3 regions of the Vreelandella sp. EE27 genome follow, and region 1 is predicted to be linked to each of the others. Evidence: predicted binding sites of a transcription regulator. Region 1 holds the regulator's gene; each other region holds the start of a gene.

Evidence for each region. Region 1 encodes FliA, which starts transcription of late flagellar genes. Its sites were predicted from a motif close to CTAAAGTTNNNNNNNNNNCNGCCGATA; they were not measured.
Region 2: a site for FliA is predicted at 2,842-2,868, ahead of ACWHVV_RS02580 (flagellin N-terminal helical domain-containing protein). Genes of this name have one in related genera too.
Region 3: a site for FliA is predicted at 2,003-2,029, ahead of ACWHVV_RS17210 (flagellin N-terminal helical domain-containing protein). Genes of this name have one in related genera too.

What each region holds. Positions count from the first base shown of each region.
Region 1 covers NZ_OZ309109.1:133,028-138,997, reverse strand. The annotation lists gene ACWHVV_RS00650 (hypothetical protein) at 1-196, shown strand, start outside; gene ACWHVV_RS00645 (OmpA/MotB family protein) at 193-861, opposite strand; gene ACWHVV_RS00640 (motility protein A) at 866-1,681, opposite strand; gene ACWHVV_RS00635 (RNA polymerase sigma factor FliA) at 1,722-2,420, opposite strand; gene ACWHVV_RS00630 (flagellar protein FlhE) at 2,447-2,869, opposite strand; gene ACWHVV_RS00625 (hypothetical protein) at 2,876-3,397, opposite strand; gene flhF (flagellar biosynthesis protein FlhF) at 3,394-5,586, opposite strand; gene flhA (flagellar biosynthesis protein FlhA) at 5,645-5,970, opposite strand, start outside.
Region 2 covers NZ_OZ309109.1:535,991-541,960, forward strand. The annotation lists gene ACWHVV_RS02565 (FliC/FljB family flagellin) at 1-999, shown strand, start outside; gene ACWHVV_RS02570 (hypothetical protein) at 1,129-1,695, shown strand; gene ACWHVV_RS02575 (hypothetical protein) at 1,883-2,545, shown strand; gene ACWHVV_RS02580 (flagellin N-terminal helical domain-containing protein) at 2,901-4,802, shown strand; gene ACWHVV_RS02585 (hypothetical protein) at 4,901-5,116, shown strand; gene ACWHVV_RS02590 (hypothetical protein) at 5,314-5,469, opposite strand; gene ACWHVV_RS02595 (hypothetical protein) at 5,469-5,684, opposite strand.
Region 3 covers NZ_OZ309109.1:3,667,084-3,673,053, reverse strand. The annotation lists gene ACWHVV_RS17220 (mandelate racemase/muconate lactonizing enzyme family protein) at 1-743, shown strand, start outside; gene ACWHVV_RS17215 (mandelate racemase/muconate lactonizing enzyme family protein) at 752-1,906, shown strand; gene ACWHVV_RS17210 (flagellin N-terminal helical domain-containing protein) at 2,088-2,906, shown strand; gene hglS (2-oxoadipate dioxygenase/decarboxylase HglS) at 3,065-4,426, shown strand; gene ACWHVV_RS17200 (BCCT family transporter) at 4,440-5,970, opposite strand, start outside.

The DNA.
Region 1 (5,970 bases):
CGAGGAGGGGGATGACGGCTTCTATAGCCACTTCTACCTGGGCGAGCTCGATGCGCTGCTCGGTCAGATGAGCGACGGCGAGCAGCTTTATATCGGTTTCGAGCAGGGCGACGAACCGTCCTGGACCATGACGTTCAGTTTGGCGGGCGCCGGCGAGGCGATTCGCGAGACGCAGCGCCGCTGCGCCAGCGCCTAACGCGAGGCCGGCGCCTGGCCGTTCGGCGGCCGGCGCAGCACGAACTCGACGCGCCGGTTGGCGGCGCGCCCGCTTACGGAGTCGTTCGCCTCGAGCGGGCGCGTATCGGCGTAGCCAACGGCGCGCAGGCGTTCCCGCGCCACGCCTTCCTCTTCCAGGTGGCGCACCACGGCAATTGCCCGCCCCGTCGAAAGCTCCCAGTTGGAGGCAAACGAGGCGGTGGCGATCGGCACGTTGTCTGTGTGCCCTTCCACTGATATCTCTCCATCGAAGGTGTCGATGACCTCGCCAAGGCTTTCCAGCACCTCTTCGCCTTGAGCGGTCAGCCGCGCCGCGCCGCTATCGAACAGCAGGCTATCGTCGATGCGCAGGGTAATGCCTTCGCGGCCCTCGGATACGCTCACGCCTTGAATATCGAGGCCGTCCATCGCCGGGCTCAGCCCACTGTGGAGCGGTTGAAGTCCCGAAGAGAGCGGCTGAATACCCGAGGTCGTGGGTGTGCCGGCGGCTTCGTCGCCGGTGCCCGCCGGGGTGAGCGCCAACAGCAGCACGAACAGCGTGATCAACAACGTCAACACGTCCAGGTAGCTGGTCAGCCACCCATCTTCACTGTCGCCATCCCCGGTGAATGGCGATTCCAGTGCGTGGCGGGCTTCGCGGTTCATCGCCCTACCCCTTGGCAGGCGCGTCGTTCTCGGCGCGCGGCTTCACGTTGGCATCACGAATCTCGTCGTTGTAGTTGGCCACGAAGGAGTTCAACGTCTCTTCGATGAACGACGGCAAGCGGCGCTTGGTGATCAGCGAGATGCCCTCGAGCACCATGTTCATGGTGATCAAGCGCTCCTCGGTGCGCCGCTCGAGTTTCACCGCCACCGGTTTGAAGACCAGGTTGGCAAGCAAGATACCGTAGAAGGTCGTGAGCAGCGCCACCGCCATGCGTGGGCCGATCACCTCCAGGTCACCGGCGTCCATGACCTCCAGCATGTTAACCAGCCCCACGAGGGTGCCGATCATGCCGAAGGCCGGGGCGTAGGTCGCCATGGTGCGAAAGATTTGCGCCTCGGCGTGCTCGCGCGCCTTGAGCCGGGCGATACGCCAGCGCAGCATGTCGAAGATTTCATCTTCCTTGGTGTTGGCGATCACCAGCTGAATGCCGGTGCGCAGAAAAGGGTTGCGCGTGTGTTCGAGCTCGCGCTCCACCGCCCGCACGTCGCCCTTGAACCAGAGCCGCGACATGGACACCAGCTCGTTGATATCGTCGCGCACGTAGGTGTTCTCGCGGCGAAATACCAGCCCCACCAGGCGTACCACCCGCAGTACCTCCTTGAGCGGGTAGCTAATGAAGGTCGCCGCCAGGGTGCCGGTCACCACGATGGCAAGCCCGGGCAAGTTGAGAAAGCTCTCCGGGGATTCCGCGGTGAAAAACAGCACGCTAACCAGTAGCAAAATACTGGCAAATATACCGATCAAGGTAGAGGGGTTCATCGACGGCTCCTCGCCGGTTGGGTTTAACGGTTAAAATGCGTCAATCTGGCTCGTGCAGCCGCGCGCGCAGACGGCTAATGGCTTGGCTATGCAGCTGTGAAACACGCGATTCGGTCACCCCCAGTACTGCGCCCACCTCTTTCAGGTTGAGCTCCTCCTGGTAGTAAAGCGCCATCAAAAGCTTTTCCCGCTCGGGCAGCGCTTCGATCGCCGCGATCAGGGTTTCGCGCTGCTGACCACCCAAAAGCTCCTCAAAAGGCGCATTCAGCGCCTCCTGAGCGGGTTCCCCGCCCTCTTCCAGAAGCTCCTCGAAGGGCAGCAGGTGGCCGCTGTTGGCGTCGTTGAGCAGTTGGTGATACTCGCCGAGCGGCATGTCCAGATGCCGGGCGATCTCGCCCTCCTCCGGCGCCCGGCCCAGGCTCTGTTCGAGATGGCGGACCGCCTCGTCCATGGCCCGGGCCGAACGCCGCACGCTGCGCGGCAGCCAATCCCGGGTGCGCAGCTCATCGACCATTGCCCCGCGAATCCGCTGGCTGGCAAAGGTGGCAAAGCTCGCCCCCTGGGAGGCGTCAAAGCGCCCGAGCGCCTCCAATAGGCCGACCATGCCGGCCTGAATCAGATCATCGAGTTCGATGCTCGCCGGCAGGCGGACCTGCAGCGCCAGCGCCTGGCGGCGCACCAGCGGCATGTGCTGAGTGACCATTTCGCTGTGTTGAATTCTGCCTTGTGCTGTATACATCCTCGTGCCTCGTGGCTATACACTCGTCACTGGTAGTTCACAATCACGTGAAGCCCTTTTACCCGCATCGGCCGCTGCCCGCGCCCCAATGCGAAGCGAAACGCCAGCGGCGCATCGGCGGAAAGCCCGGCAAACCCGGTTTCGCTTCCGCGCTGGCCGCTGAGCTCGACGCAGCGCTCGGGGTGGCAAAGCCAGGCCCGCAGCGCGGCGTCGAACGGTGCCTCATACCGCCAGTGAACGCCTTCGATGCGCCCCTGGGCGATCTCCGCTACCGGCGGCGGCGCCAAAACCTGGCTGCTGACCGCCCGGTCGCTCATGGCCACCATCATACCGGTGACCTCCTTACTCCAGCTGCCTGTGCCCGCCTGAGCGGTCACTGTCAGGCTCGCCCCCATCGCCATTAGTAGCGCGACGCCTTGAAGACTCTTTTTCAGAAAACGCTTTTTCATTGTGGCCTACCGCGCTAGTAGCAGCAGTTCGATATTCAGATAATTCGCCGCCGCCTTCTGCAAATTGTCTAAAAGCCCTTCGCGGGGCAAGCCGGGCTCGTGTAGCGCCAGTAGCTGGCGGGGCCCCTGGTTGTCGTTGAGCTGGCGCAGCGTGCGATACATGCTCGCGAAGGCGTCCGCGTCGCTGCGCACCCAAAGCGCCCAGCGTGAATAGCGCTCGCAAAGCGCCTCCATCGGCTCGCTGGCATCCACCGGGACGACCTCCCAGCTTTCCGGGGTCGCCGCCCAGCGCCGGCCAAGTTCGGCCCACTCGCCCAGGCGCTCTTTGACCGGGGCGACGCTTTTCGTCGGTAGCCCCACCACTGCCAGCGGCGTCTTGACCACCGGCGTGGCGGCGTCGCTTGCCGGCGGGGTTGCCTGGGTGTCCACCTCGGGCTCGGCGGGCTCGCTCACAGCCTGCTGCGCGCGCTCTTCGTTGCGCAGGCTCGCCCACTGGCGCAGCCCCGATGCCTGGTCGCCGCCGCTCATGCCAGGGCCTCGCGGCTGACGCTACCCAGTTGGCGGATGGCGTCCCGGGTCATCAACATATGCATCAGCGCGTCGAGTAGCGCGGTATCGCGGCGCTTGCGAGATGTTTTGGAAAGGCGCATCACGTCCTGGCGCAGCGTTTGCGCGGCCTCGTCCTGGGCGTTGTCCAGGTGCGTGGCGGCCGCAGCGGCGCCGCTGGCCATCAAAAGGCGCAGTTGGGCGCTGACCTCGCCGCCATCGGCTTCCTTGAGCGCGCGCCAGGCTCGCTTGGTCAATATAGCCGCGCCTTCGCTTTGCAGCTGAGTGACCAGCAGCGATAGCACTTCGGCCCCCAGCCGCGCCGGGGTGAGCCAGTAGCGTTTGGCCACGCGCTTGGCGCTTTCCGGGTCGCGCAGCTCGCCGTACCAGGCGAGAAAATGCCGCCCTGCCTGGTCGGTGACCTCGGCGTGGGCGTTCCATAGCTGTAGCGGCTGGCCGCGAAAGCGCACGTCGACCCGATGCGAGAGTTCGCTTTCGCCAAACAGGGTCGTCAACGCGTAGCGCTCGCCCTGCCAGTATATCCGCTGAGCGCCGGTCGCCTGGCTGACCCAGGTCAAACGCTCGCTTTCCAGCGCGTCCAGGGTCTCGCCCTCGGCAAGGGTCGGCAGCAGATGGACCGCCGCCTGGCGCTGGGCATCGATACGAGCCTGCCAGCCGGCGGGCTGGCGGTGCTGTAAAAGCGTTAGCGCACAAAGCTGGCCGTCGGCGTCGAGGCTCAGATCCGGCATCGACCACTCCATGCCACGCTCGTTGCGCCGCGGTGACCAGACGATGCCCAGCGCATTCTGCTCGCCCGCCTGGTCGGCCAGTGCCGCCAGGCGCTGGTCGTGCAGTACGCCCGGCAGCGCGCCGATATCCCATACCGCTTCGAGCAGCGCGAACCCGGCCACCCGCTCACGCAGCTGCGCGAGCAGCAGGCTCAACCGACGCCCCTGGCCCAGCACGTCCTGGGACCAGCGCGGTGCCAGCGGCGCGTTCGGCCACGGCGGGCGGTCCGGCGCGGCGTCGGTATGGCCTGCCAGCGCCTGCTCGACCAGCGCAGCCGGGTCGGCCAGCGCCATATCCTCGGGCACCTGCTGGCCGTTGGAGGAGAACAGCACGCGCAGCCCAAAGCGCATGACGATATCCAGAAGCGGCGCCAAACGCCCCGCTTCGTCCTGTTTGGTAATAATACACTCGTCGAGCTCGGCGCCCGCCGCCCGCGCAGCCTGGCGGTAGCGAAGCACCACCTCTTCCAGGGTTTCGGGTTGGCTGGCGGCGTTGAGCACCAGCACCAGGCGCACCCGGGATTCGCCGCCCTGGAGCTGGCCGATCTGCTCGATGACACGCTGATCGCGCTGGCTCATGCCCACGGTATCGATGATCACCCACTGCTTGCCGCCTAACCGCCCCAGCAGGTTATCGATGGGCTGTTCGTGATCGAGGGCGTACATCGGCGTATCGAGCAGGCGCGCATAAATGCGTAGCTGCTCGTGGGCGCCGATGCGGAAGCTATCGGTGGTGACCAGCGCGACGGGGCGGGTGCCGTGGCGCATGACAAAGCGCGCGGCAAGCTTGGCGGTGGTGGTGGTCTTGCCAACCCCGGTGGGCCCCACCAGCGCCACGATACCGGTTTGGTCGAAAAAGTCCGCCTCGCTCTGGAGCACGGAAAGCCGCGCTATCAGTTGGCGGTGCAGCCAGCCGAGCAACCGCTCGTCCTGAAGTTCCAGCGCGCCAAGGGAGTCGGGCAGTGCCGCGCCGATCTCTTCGGCAAGCTCACTGCCAAAGCCCGCGCGGGTCAAAAGCGTGGTCACCGTGGCACCGCCGGTGGGCGGCGTACCCTTGGCGTCGCCGGTTTGCGATCGAGCCAACAGGGCACGCATGTCCTGCATTTCGCGCAGCAGCCGCTCGCTGACTTCCTCGAACGGGTGCGCGGGGCTCGCCTGGGCCGGCGCGGGCTGGGCGGCCAGCAGTGTTGGCGCGCTTTCATCCATGCCCACCGCTTCGAGCGGCGTGGCCTGCTCGAGCGCGGCCTCTTCGGCCATGGCCAAAATCTCGACGCCGGTGTCCGTGCGCCGATTGGCGACGATCAGCGCTTCGTCGCCCAGCGCCTGGCGCACCTGGCGCATGACATCCCGGCTGTTAGCGCCGACAAAGCGTTTTACGCTCATGGGTTAACCTCCAGGTTTTCCAAAGCGGGGGTCTGCAAAGCGCCCAACGCACCACGCATCACCGGCCACCTACCAGCGTGGTGATTTTAAGCGTACGGTCGTCGGGAATTTCCGCTTGGGACATGACGACCAAATGGCGCAGCCGGCGGCGCAAGAAGCGCGCCACAATAGCGCGAAGCGAGTGCTGCACCACCAGTACCGGCGGCTCGCCGCTGGCCTCTTGGCGCTCCAGTGCCTGCTGCGCCTGGTTCATCAGCGTGTCGGCAAGCCCGGGCTCCATCGCGCCGTTGCCGTTCATCGCTTGAATCAGGACCTGTTCGAGCTGGGCATCGAGGCCGATCACGTTCAGCGTCTCCTGGCCTGCAAACCACTGCTGGGTAATCG
Region 2 (5,970 bases), 400 kb from region 1:
TCACAAAGCTCTCTGGCCACTTCCATGGAGCGTTTGAGCTCTGGCCTGCGCATCAACAGCGCCAAAGACGACGCTGCCGGCCAAGCCATCGCCAACCGCATGAGCAGCCAGATCACCGGTCTGGGCCAGGCCCAGCGTAACGCCAACGACGGTATCTCCGTTGCGCAAACCGCTGAAGGTGGTTTGAACCAGATCAACGACAACCTGCAGCGCATTCGTGAGCTAAGTGTTCAGGCGTCCAACGACACTAACAGCCAGCAGGATTTGGGCTCTATCCAGGACGAAATCGATCAGCGTCTTAACGAAATTGATCGTATCTCCCGTGAGACCGACTTTAACGGCACAAAAGTACTTGGTGCCGATACTCGCAACCTGAGTATCCAGGTAGGTGCTGACGATGGCCAAACTATCTCGGTTGGTTTGGAAACTATCAACCGTGAGACTCTTGGTTTGACGGGCTTTAGCGTTGCTAATGGTATTGACGCAGATAACGTGGCTGAAAATGCTCCCACTGATCTAAGTGGCATTGAAGGTCTTAACGACGGCGCTACATTATCTGGTGACGATGCGGATAACGTCCGTGCTTACACTGGTACTGGCGACAACGATCCCGCATTCGTTATTGCGGTTGAAGACGGTGATGAGACCTCTTACTTCACCGCTAACATTGGTGCAGATGGTGCAGTAACTCGTGGTGCGGCTCTTAGAGAAGGTGGTCCTGCAACTGACGGTCCCATGGCAGCGCTTGACTCTGCGCTGAACAAGGTTGACAGCATGCGCTCCGAACTCGGTGCGGTGCAGAACCGTTTCGAGTCTGCTATCGAGAACCTGAACACCAACGAGACCAACCTCTCCGCGGCCCGTTCGCGCATCGAAGACGCCGACTATGCAACGGAAGTGGCCAACATGACTCGTAGCCAGATCCTGCAGCAGGCCGGTACCTCGGTTCTGGCCCAGGCGAACCAGATCCCGCAGAACGTTCTTTCTCTGCTGGGTTAATTGGTTAGCTACATCGCTGATCAAACGATACCTAACGGGGCCAAAAGGCCCCGTTTTTTAGTATGTCAGAAATCATAAAGCTTACTGACATACTTTCCTTGGGTATGTTTGCTTTTCTTCGAGGTTGTCATGGCATTTCGCGTTTCTAAGATTGACTATGTACCTGATGTTCCAGGGTTCGATTTTTATGTTTTTGTTCTTGGGAAAAACTGGCCCGGTGGGAGTTTGAGTGAAGTTGAGAGGAGCATGAATTGTTTGGGCGAGAAGATGTCAGGCAAAGGGGCTATTATAAGAGGTTACAATGATGACGAAATGCGGCGAGAGCTGGATGAAAAATTTCCTTCGCCGGGGTTTGGGTCAAGAGACTTCAATAGTTTTGTAGGGCTGGGGCATAAGGATGGAGCAGCACTATTTATAACAAGCGCTCATCCAAACAACTTCGTCGCAGAAAAGGATTTATCGATCTATCTTCCGCTGGATTTAATTCATAAAAAATACGACAGTATGGATAAATTCTACGATGATTTATGTCAGTTGGTCACTGGCCAAGACCAAGAGGTTTTGGATAAGTTTATAGATTTAAGTAAGGATGACACATACTTTAAAGCCTTTAAAGGCGCGGTTGAAGTAAAGCCAGGGTTTATGGGTGTTTCCTTCAATCTGGGAGAGTTTTTCAGGAAAATAAAAAAGCAGTAACGCTAATTACGATATCAGGCTAGCCAGCGCTTCTGCCCAAGAATGCTAGCTTATCCATGTAAAAATAAAACGATATTTTGTTAGCTCGCGACATTGATTGTCGCTTGCTTGTAGACGTCTTTTGTTACCCGATCCATGAAATTTGCAGGCCCACGAGATTCAGGCCCGCTAAAACAGGAGTATTATTATGCGCAAGCATTTATCCGTTGTTGCCTTACTAGCTATATCATGCAGTGCTGAAGCTCAGCCAAGCACTGGGTTGGATGCAGTCTTTAACGGGGACATGCTGGGCACTAACCTGCGTTACTTCGAGTCTGTCGCTGGTATCGCTCGGGAGTCTTGGGGCGACCAGCATACTTATATAGTTGATGGATGCCAGGTTGTCGCAGAAGCGCCGGGTGGAAGCATCACCAGCTTGGGTTTGGATATTAACGAGCGATGCCAAGTAGATTTAACTTCTTTTCTCGGAGAGTCCTTCGCGCCGGATATTTCTCGCCCATTAACGTTTGGCAATTTCATGGAGCACGCTGGCGAGGGCTTCTACTTTTATTCGGACTGCCTAACTCGCTGTGGCAATGCCTTCGATCCATCAGTATATGCTTACTGGGAAGGGCCGCGCGCTGTTGGCTTTATCAATATGAAGCTGGGCGCGAAGCTAATCAGCGGAGAGGCTTCTGATGCCGCTTCGCAATGGGCTGATGTGATGTATCAACAGCGTGGGGAAGATTATGTCATCGACACTGAGTTCAATTGTGATCGAGCCTTTGACGATGTTGCTGCTCAACTGTTATATGATGTTGAGATTACCCATCTGACTTTGGGCAATGTGGCAGGCGCCCGTTGCGAGTAATATATTATATTGTCATCATTTTTTAACGGCTTCGATGCTGATAATAGTTTGATTGGTAAGGCTAGTCAGTCACGACTGACTAGTTTAGAAGCTTCATTAGTGCTGTTTCTTTAGCCATAATTATAAAACAGATGTCGATTGCAGTTGAAGTGGCTGGCTAATATGGCTGTAGTAAGCAGGTGCTTCTGTACTGGCTCAAGCTAACGAAATCTCACAATCTATTCTTTCTCTGCTGAATTGGCCCCAGTCTTGGCTAAGGTGAGGTAACCACCTTATCGCTAATATGTAATATTTTGTTAAAGTTTTTCAAAATTGGGCCGATAAGCAAGTAATTACTTCTAATGCAGGCCCTCGAATGGCGTCTATCAACACTAACCTGCTCTCCTTGACCGGTCAGGCAAACCTGACGCGCTCTCAGTCGGCGCTTGCGACCTCCATGGAGCGTTTATCTTCAGGGCTGCGTGTGAACAGCGCAAAAGACGATGCGGCGGGCCAAGCCATCGGTAATCGCATGACCAGCCAGATCAACGGTCGCGCCATGGCCATCAAAAACGCAAGCGACGGCGCGTCGCTGTCACAAACCGCCCAGGGCGTTCTGGAATCGGTCAATAACAATTTGCAGCGTATTCGCGAGCTAACCGTGCAGGGGCTGAGTGAGATCTATAACGGCGAGATGGGGGATCGGATTCAGGCGGAGATCAACCTGAATCTGAAAGAGATCGATCGGCTGAGTCGCACTACCGAGTTCAATGGTATTCCGCTGCTGGATGGCTCGGCAGGCAAAATTCCTTTGCATGTCGGCGCCAATGATGGTGAGACGATCGATATCAACCTGGGGCAGCCAGGCTTTGGCGTCGAGGCCCTAAACCTCAAGGACTTTACCTTTCAGGGCGAGCCCGGCACGATCAATCACATCGATACCTTATCGGGGAGTGCGTCGCGTATTCCTATCGATGATGCGACTTACTCTAGCGTGAACTATGTACCTGAGGAAAACGAGCCTCACCTGGTGCGCTTTGGCGGCAGTGATGTCATTCAGCTAGGTGGCGAGGGCGGTCAGCTCCAAAATGTTTCGGTAAGTGCGCGTCACGATACCGATACGCGTAATAATAGGGTTACGATTAGTGTTCGCGAAGCGGCTACCGAGCGTACCTCGAGCGAGACCATTAACTCCCTGGCGTTTTTAAATGAAGAGGGCGTGGCTTGGCCATCGGGTAGTACGCGCCTGGTCGGGTCCGGAGGGCAACACTGGATTGAAGACACGCGCGCGGGAGAGCCACGCTATACACCCGCTCGGCTCTCAATGGACAACAGCCAGAGAAGCGTGGTCGCCCAAGCGCTGGATGAGCCCACCGTGTCGTCAGGCGATCTCCCCCGTAGTATCGGCGAAGTACGTTACATGCCCTCGGTCAGTAAGCAGAGCTCGCAATACAGCTTGACCCTTGATGGCCAGGATGAAAGCGCCAGTGACCGGATCGAGCTCGTTCGGTTAGGCAGCACCTATTACGTGGAAGAGCAGCTGGATAGCGGCGACTACGCATACTACTCAGCCAGCGTAACCAGTGAAACCGGCGGCGAGGAGGATATCTTTACCGTGGTGAGTGAGCGGGGGGCGATGGGGCCAGTGACCGATCAGCCTTACGTATCGGGTTCCTCTACGGTTCATCTGAAGCCCAGTAACAACAACGTACAGGTCAACTACCGGGAGTTGAACGGCACAACGCATCGCGACGTGATGGGCAGGGATCCTGACAACGGCTATGTTTTTAATCTGAACGCCTTTGAGGATGGCAGCGGAGCTTTCAAGACCGCCAATCTTGTCACGAATCAAGATAACGAGACGCTGCTCCAAACGGTGAACGGCAACGGCGAGGTGATTCTCTATTATCCGCTCAGCCGCTCCGTTAGTACGGATGTCGATAGTAATTTAACCACGGTCACGCTGACCGAAACCGACCAGGCACGCCGTATTCGTAACCCGCCCGACCCGTTGGCGGCGCTGGATCGCGCCATCGCGCAAATCGACAGTAAGCGCAGTGAACTGGGCGCGTTGGACAACCGCCTGGAGGCCGTCGTCGACAACCTGGGTGAAATGAACCAAAACCTTACGGCCGCTCGATCACGCATTCTGGATGCCGACTACGCCGTGGAAGTCGCCAACATGACCCGCGCGCAAATCCTGCAGCAGGCCGGTACCACGGTACTCGCTCAGGCGAATCAGATCCCACAGAATGTGCTTTCTCTGTTGGAGTCATAGGTTGGGTGCTCAATCCCGTGGATAGGAGTACCGGACTCGCGCATGATTTTACGGGGTGTAAGTAAGTATTCGGAGCCACTTTTAAATGAGAAAATTAAATGCGCGAGCACGAACATCAGCAGGTTATTGCCAAGCTGCAGCAGGTGATCGATGACACCCAAGCCACCTTGTGCCGTGCCGAAGATCATGGGCTGGATGTGAGCATGCCCGGTGACTATGCCCATCTGCTCGATATTCTGGATAATGCCATCAAGCAGCAGCGCGAACATACTAACGTTATGTTGTTTAGCACTGAGGGGGGAGCTTCTCGATAACGCTTCTATGAATCCAGGATAAGAAAAGAAGCAATAGAAGCGATATAGGAGTTGGGTGGACAGGTGTGAGGAAATCCAATAAAGCTATCTTTAAAGTTTAATGCATCGAGCTGTGGGGCTAGCGACGCTTTTGAAGTGAGTGCTGATTGATAGAAATAATTCTCGATAGTCGCTTGGGATATGCTGACCGAATAATCTTAAAAATAAAGCGCGCCAGCTTCCTTGGCGTTACCCTCGATATCATCAGGATTGATGTAAGCGCCTTTCTGATGAGAGGGAATCACGTGATTGATAGTGCTTTTACCCGAACCGTTCGGCCCGGCAAACATTCGTAGCCGTGGTATTTGATCCATCAGGTCACCTTAAGCTTCGTACCCATTGATACCTTATGTTTGGCTGGCGCTTTTTTTAGAATATGCACTTCTCCATTGGGTAAAACGCGAACGAAGTTACCATCGACAATCTCGATCAGCGTTTGCCCACTGTTTAATGCGGCTTGGCGGGCGCGACGCGTGTGAAGCGAAGCTTGGGCTGCAAACCGCTGCTCTGCATCTGGCAGGGTGACCATAGGGCCTCCTTGAACATAGAGTACATTGTACAGAATACTATAATCATGCGGGCGCAAGCGATAGGGACGGCGTTCGAGCCATCATGAGCCCTGGATACCGCAAAGTGGCTGTTATGGAATGTCCATGTAACGTATAAGCGCCTGCGCGCGTACGGATATCAGTACGTCATAGACATTGAGCGTTTGATCGGCAATACCCCATCCTGGAGCGACGAGCCCCTACATACCGCCTGCCGGTCGCCAGTAAGGCACACCTTCCCGATGAAAGTATGTTTTCTTTAATGTT
Region 3 (5,970 bases), 430 kb from region 1:
TAATAAAGGCCGGTTGGAACTGCATTCGCTTCATGGCTGATGGGCAGAAAAACGAGCAAGAGTTCGAGCCTCGTGACTCTATTGCCAAAACGGCGGAATGGGTCGCTATCGCTCGCGAGGAACTCGGAACCGAGCCAGTGCTGGGCGTTGAATATCATCACCGCTTAAGCGTCGCGGAAGCCGCATCTTTCTGTCAAAAGCTTCCACGCGGAGCTATCGATTTTTTAGAGGAACCCATTAGAGATGAGTCGCCGTCTGCTTATGAAAGCCTGCGCCGATTAACGGAAATTCCTTTTGCTATTGGCGAGGAGTTCTCTTCCAAGTGGCAGTTCATGCCATACCTTGAACACGATATTTTGCAATATGCTCGTTTGGATATTTGCAATGTCGGCGGCTTCACGGAAGCGTTAAAGATCGCGGGTTGGGCGGAGGCGCACTATATCGACCTCATGCCCCATAATCCATTGGGTCCGATCTGCACCGCCGCCAGCGTTCATCTGGCGGCTGCGATACCGAATTTTTCATGGCTTGAATGCCGTCAAACACCGGTCGAAAGGGATTTAGGCTTTGATGAGCAAGCGCTTTTTCCTGCTCAGTTACGTCTTGAAGGGGCCTCTTATCCTGTGCCAAAGGGAGTTGGATTAGGAGTAGAGGTCGATGAGGAGCGACTCAAGTCGGCGTCCTTCAGGTGGTCGGAACCACCGCATTTAAGGCGTAGAAACGGCGCCTTTACAAACTGGTAGGGGGCACTATGAAAATCGCATCAGTAACGGCTTATCCAGTTTGGGTTGGTGACAGAAACCAACTGCTTATTGCTGTACGTACCGTGTGCGGCGTGACGGGCTGGGGAGAGTCAGGCTTTTCCAGTCGAGAGTTAGCCGTAGCAGGGTGCCTCGAAGATCTAGGAGACTGGCTCGAAGGGCGCGACCCTTTGCAGCCCGGAGCGATTTGGGAAGCCTATCAGGGTTTACCGAATCGGTCTCGGGACCGAGTAGCCGCGGCGCTGATGTCAGCGATAGACATCGCCTTGTATGATATCGCTGGTAAAGCGCTGGATCTGCCGGTGCATGCATTATTAGGTGGGGCATGCCGGGACAGAGTAAAGACCTTTGGTTGTGTACGTGCCGATGATGAAGATGAACTGATTTCTTTAGCTTCTCATGCCATGAGTAAAGGATGGAGCTGTCTACGTTTGGGGTGGCGCACCGATGCACCGCCCCGCTTTGACCCTCAAGACGCCATTGCCCGATGGCCAGAGATACTTGTCCAAGCGCGCCGTGCGCTTGGCAATCGGCTCATGTTAGGGATTGATTTGCACCATCGTTTTTCAGTGGCTGAAGCGGCTTCTTTTATGGCGCGTGCCGAGGGCGCGCAGCTCGATTTCGTCGAGGAGCCCATTCGAGATGAGGCCCCGTTGGCTTATCAAGGTTTAAGACGCCTAACGCATGTACCGTTTGCGATCGGTGAAGAGTTTTCATCATCGTTTCAATTTAGCCCCTACATAGAGCAAGGGTTGTGTGATTTCGCTCGTATAGATATCTGCAATGTAGGCGGTTTTACTGAAGCGATGCGGGTAGGTGCCTGGAGTGCAGCGCATGGTTTGGAAGTAATGCCGCACAATCCTTTAGGGCCAATATGCACGGCAGCGACTGTTCACATGGCGGCTACCTTGCGTAACCACAGCTTCCTCGAGTGTTGGGAAACACCGGGTGAAGATAATGCTTCACGTCAAGACTCACCGATTTTTTTGAGGCGTTTAAAGTTGGATGGGGCAGATTTTATTTTACCTAACGAGCCGGGTCTTGGCATCGATGTGGACGAGGTCGAGCTGGCTGATGCAATGCCTTTTCAGCACTCAGAGATGCCTCACCTGCGCAGGCGGGATGGTGCTTTTACTAATTGGTAAACTCGACTATCAAGCAGTTTTCTTAATGCGAATAAATAAAATATTTAGCTAAGTTAGAATAATTTCGAGTGTCAGGCCCAATAAATTCATTAAATATTAAGTTTTTTAAAATTCAGGCCGATATCAGTATTGCTTCTATTTCTAGAGCCGTGCAGTCGAGCTGCCCAACAGAGGGCCTGAATTGTTTAGTCTCAATACGAATATTGGCTCCTTATTGGTGCAGAACAACCTGCGCACCAGCCAGCAGATGATGCAGACCTCCATGCAGCGGCTCTCTTCAGGGCTGCGGATCAATAGCGCCAAGGATGACCCGGCCGGGCAGGCGATTGCCAACCGCATGGGCGCGCAAATGCGCGGCATGGACCAAGCCATTCGCAATACCAATGACGGTATCTCCCTGGTGCAAACCGCCGAGGGCGGGCTAAATCAAATCAACGATAACCTGCAGCGCATCCGCGAGCTGAGCGTACAGGCCTCAAGCGACACTTACTCCGCCAAGGACAAACGCTCGATCCAGGACGAGATCGACCAGCGCCTGGACGAGATCGACCGCATCGCGGGCCAAACCAACTTCAACGGCAACAAGCTGCTTAGCGGCACCCGGGAATTTTCCATTCAGACCGGCGCCAACCCCGGCGACAGCATCAGCGTGCGCATGATGTCGATGGACCGTCAGGCGCTGGGCCTCGACGGTTTTAGCGTACTTCAAGGAGAGGCCACGGAAAAGCCCATGGCGCTTTTGGATGAAGCGATTGGCAAGCTCGACCGCCAGCGAAGCTACTTCGGCGCTACGCAAAACCGTTTCGAGAGCGTGATCGATGGCCTGGGCAACAGTATCGTCAATCTATCCGCCGCCCAGTCACGCATCCAGGACGCCGACTACGCTCGGGAAGCCTCCAATATGGTGCGTGCGCAGATTCTCCAGCAGGCCGGCATCGCCATCCTGGCCCAGGCCAACCAGCAGCCCCAGATGATCCTGCGCTTGTTGCAGGGGCTGTAAGCTCCAACGCCCCCAAGCCTTCCTTTCTAGCCTGACTTCTAAAAAATCACGCGACGCCATTGCCGAAAGCAGGGCGTCGCGTGTTATTTCGTTTGTGGTGCGCCGCACTTGTTTGCTTTGATAAGGGGAATCTCCCTACAACACAGTGAGGCAGCGCCATGGCTCAAAGCTCGTTTCTATCCACCGATGAGGTGCGCGATCGTTTCTCCAAGGCGATGTCGGCCATGTACCAGGCGGAGGTGCCGCAGTACGGCACGCTGCTGGCGTTGGTCGATCAGGTCAACAAGGAGACGCTCGAGTGCCAGCCAAGGCTTCGCCGGCGTTTACAAGCCCAGGACGAGCTGACCCGGCTAAGCGTCGAGCGCCATGGCGCCATTCGCGTAGGCACCGCCGACGAATTGGCCATGCTCGGCCGCTTGTTTGCCGTGATGGGTATGCATCCGGTGGGCTACTACGATCTTTCCGAAGCGGGGGTGCCGGTGCACTCCACCGCCTTTCGCCCCATCGACGACGATGCCCTGGCCCGTAACCCCTTTCGCGTCTTTACCTCGCTTTTGCGCATGGAGCTGATCGAAAGCGATACGCTCAGAGCCCGGGCCGAGGCGATTCTGGCCGAGCGGGACATTTTCACCTCCAAAGCGCGGGCGTTGATCGAGCGCTTCGAAACCCAGGGCGGTTTGAGCGAGGAAGAGGCCGAGGCCTTCGTGACCGAGGCGCTGGAGACCTTCCGTTGGCATCAGGAAAGTACGGTCGATCTGGACACCTACCAGGCGCTTCACGACGAGCACCGCTTGATTGCCGATGTCGTCTGCTTTCATGGCCCGCACATCAACCACCTGACGCCGCGCACGCTGGATATCGACGAGGTGCAGCGGCGCATGCCCCATGAAGGTATGAATCCAAAGGCGGTGATCGAAGGGCCGCCGCCACGGGCGTGCCCCGTCTTGCTGCGACAAACCAGTTTTAAAGCGCTGGAAGAGTCGATCCGCTTTAGCGGGGCTACCGAGGGCAAACACACCGCCCGCTTTGGTGAGATCGAACAGCGTGGCATGGCCTTGACGCCCAAGGGGCGGGCGCTTTACGACCAGCTTTTGAGCGAAGGCCGCACGCGGGCTCAGGGGTTGGACAATAACGCCTACCAGGCAGTGATGAGCCAGGCGTTTGAAACGATGCCGGATAGCTTCGAGGAAATGCGCCGTGAAGGTTTGGGCTACTTCCACTACCGCCTGACCGACGCAGGCCAGGCGGCCAGCGGCCAGCACAGTGGCGATATCGAAGCGCTGATTCACCAGGGGCTGGTCGAGGCCCAGCCGATCACCTACGAGGATTTTCTACCGGTGAGTGCGGCGGGCATCTTTCAATCCAACCTGGGCGGTGGCGAAAACGCGGCCTATGCCGGTAACGCCAACCGCCAGGCGTTCGAAGAGGCGCTCGGGGCGCCGGTCATCGACGAGCTGGCGCTTTACGCCGAGCGCGAACGGGCCTCCATGCAGGCGGTATTGCGCGCGCTAAAGGCCTGACCGGCGGTGGGGGCTAGTCGATAATACCCTGTTCCCGCGCCATGGCATAAGCCGCCTGTGGGCCGTTCCAGAGCGAGGGAAGAAGAATCAGCGATACCGGCACCGCGGTGATCACGATGAACTGCTGGAGCGCGGCGATCTGGCCTTCACGCATGGCCAGCAGCACCGCGGCCATGATCGCCATGACCACGCCCCAGAAGGCACGCAAAAACGGGCTGGGTTCGTCGTGGCCGGCGCCGACCATGGCAATCGAGTAGCTCATGGAGTCGCCGGTCGTGGCCACAAAAATGGTGGTGAGCAGCAAAATCGCCAGCGCCATCCAGATGCCACCGGGCAATGCCTGGGCCAGGGTGAGGGTGGCAATGTCGAACTGGAAGCCCTGCAGCGCCTCGGTCAATTCGATCACGCCGGTCAACTGGTAGTAAATGCCCGAGCCGCCCAGCAGGGTGAACCAGACCGTGGTGGCGAGCGGGGCGATGACTGCCACGGCCAGAATCATCTCGCGAATGGTGCGCCCGCGGGAGATACGTGCCACGAAAATGGCCATCAAGGGGGCGAAGGCGATAAACCAGGCGTAGAAGAACACGGTCCACCACTGCATCCAATCCGCCGGCGCGGTCTGGGAGGTCATGGTCACCATGCGGAAGAAGTCATCGAAATAGGTGCCCATAGCGCCGAAGTATGTGTCGAACAGAAACAGCGTCGGCCCGAACAAAAAGACGACCGCGCCGATGCCCAGCGCCAGCATGACGTTGAAGCGGCTCAAGAGCTGCATGCCCTTATGCACGCCGCTGACCCCGGAAAGCACGTACACAATGCCCAAGGCTAGCAGAACCGAAAGTCGTGTAACGAAGGTGTTGGGCAGCCCGAACAGCACCTCAAGGCCATGGCTGACCTGGGTCGCCAGAAAACCGATCGGCCCGACGGTGCCCGCCACCACGGCAATCACGCAAAAGGCGTCGACGAGCCCGCCCAACGGGCCGCTCATCAAACGCTCGCCGAATACCGGGTAGAGCAGGGTGCGGGGCTGTAGCGGCTGGCCTTTTACGTAGTGAGCGTGGGCCAGCACGATCGCGGTGAGCGAGCCCAGAATCGCCCAGCCAACGAACCCCCAGTGGGTAAACGACTGCGCAAGCGCTCCGGGCACGGCAGCGCGCACGCCCGGGTCGGTGTCGAAGGCGGGTGGCACGTTCACGAAGTGATAGATCGGCTCACCGGCGGCGAAAAAGACGCCACCCCCGCCGAGCAGCGTACACAAGATGATCGAAATCCACTTGAAAGTGCTCATTTCTGGTGCATCGAGATCGCCGATTTTGGCCTTGCCCGCCGGGGTCAGCGCAAGCCCAATGGCAATGAAGAACGTCACCAGCATCAAAAACTGGAAGTAGGTGCCGAAAGTGAGCGCGCTCCAGGCAAAGCCTTCGCTGATCGTATCGGCGACCAGGTCCAGATCAAAAAACGACATCGCGAGAAAAACCACGATGAATCCAATACTTAGAGTAAGTACGACGGGATCGCCTAGCGTAGAACGCCTGCGGCTTTCA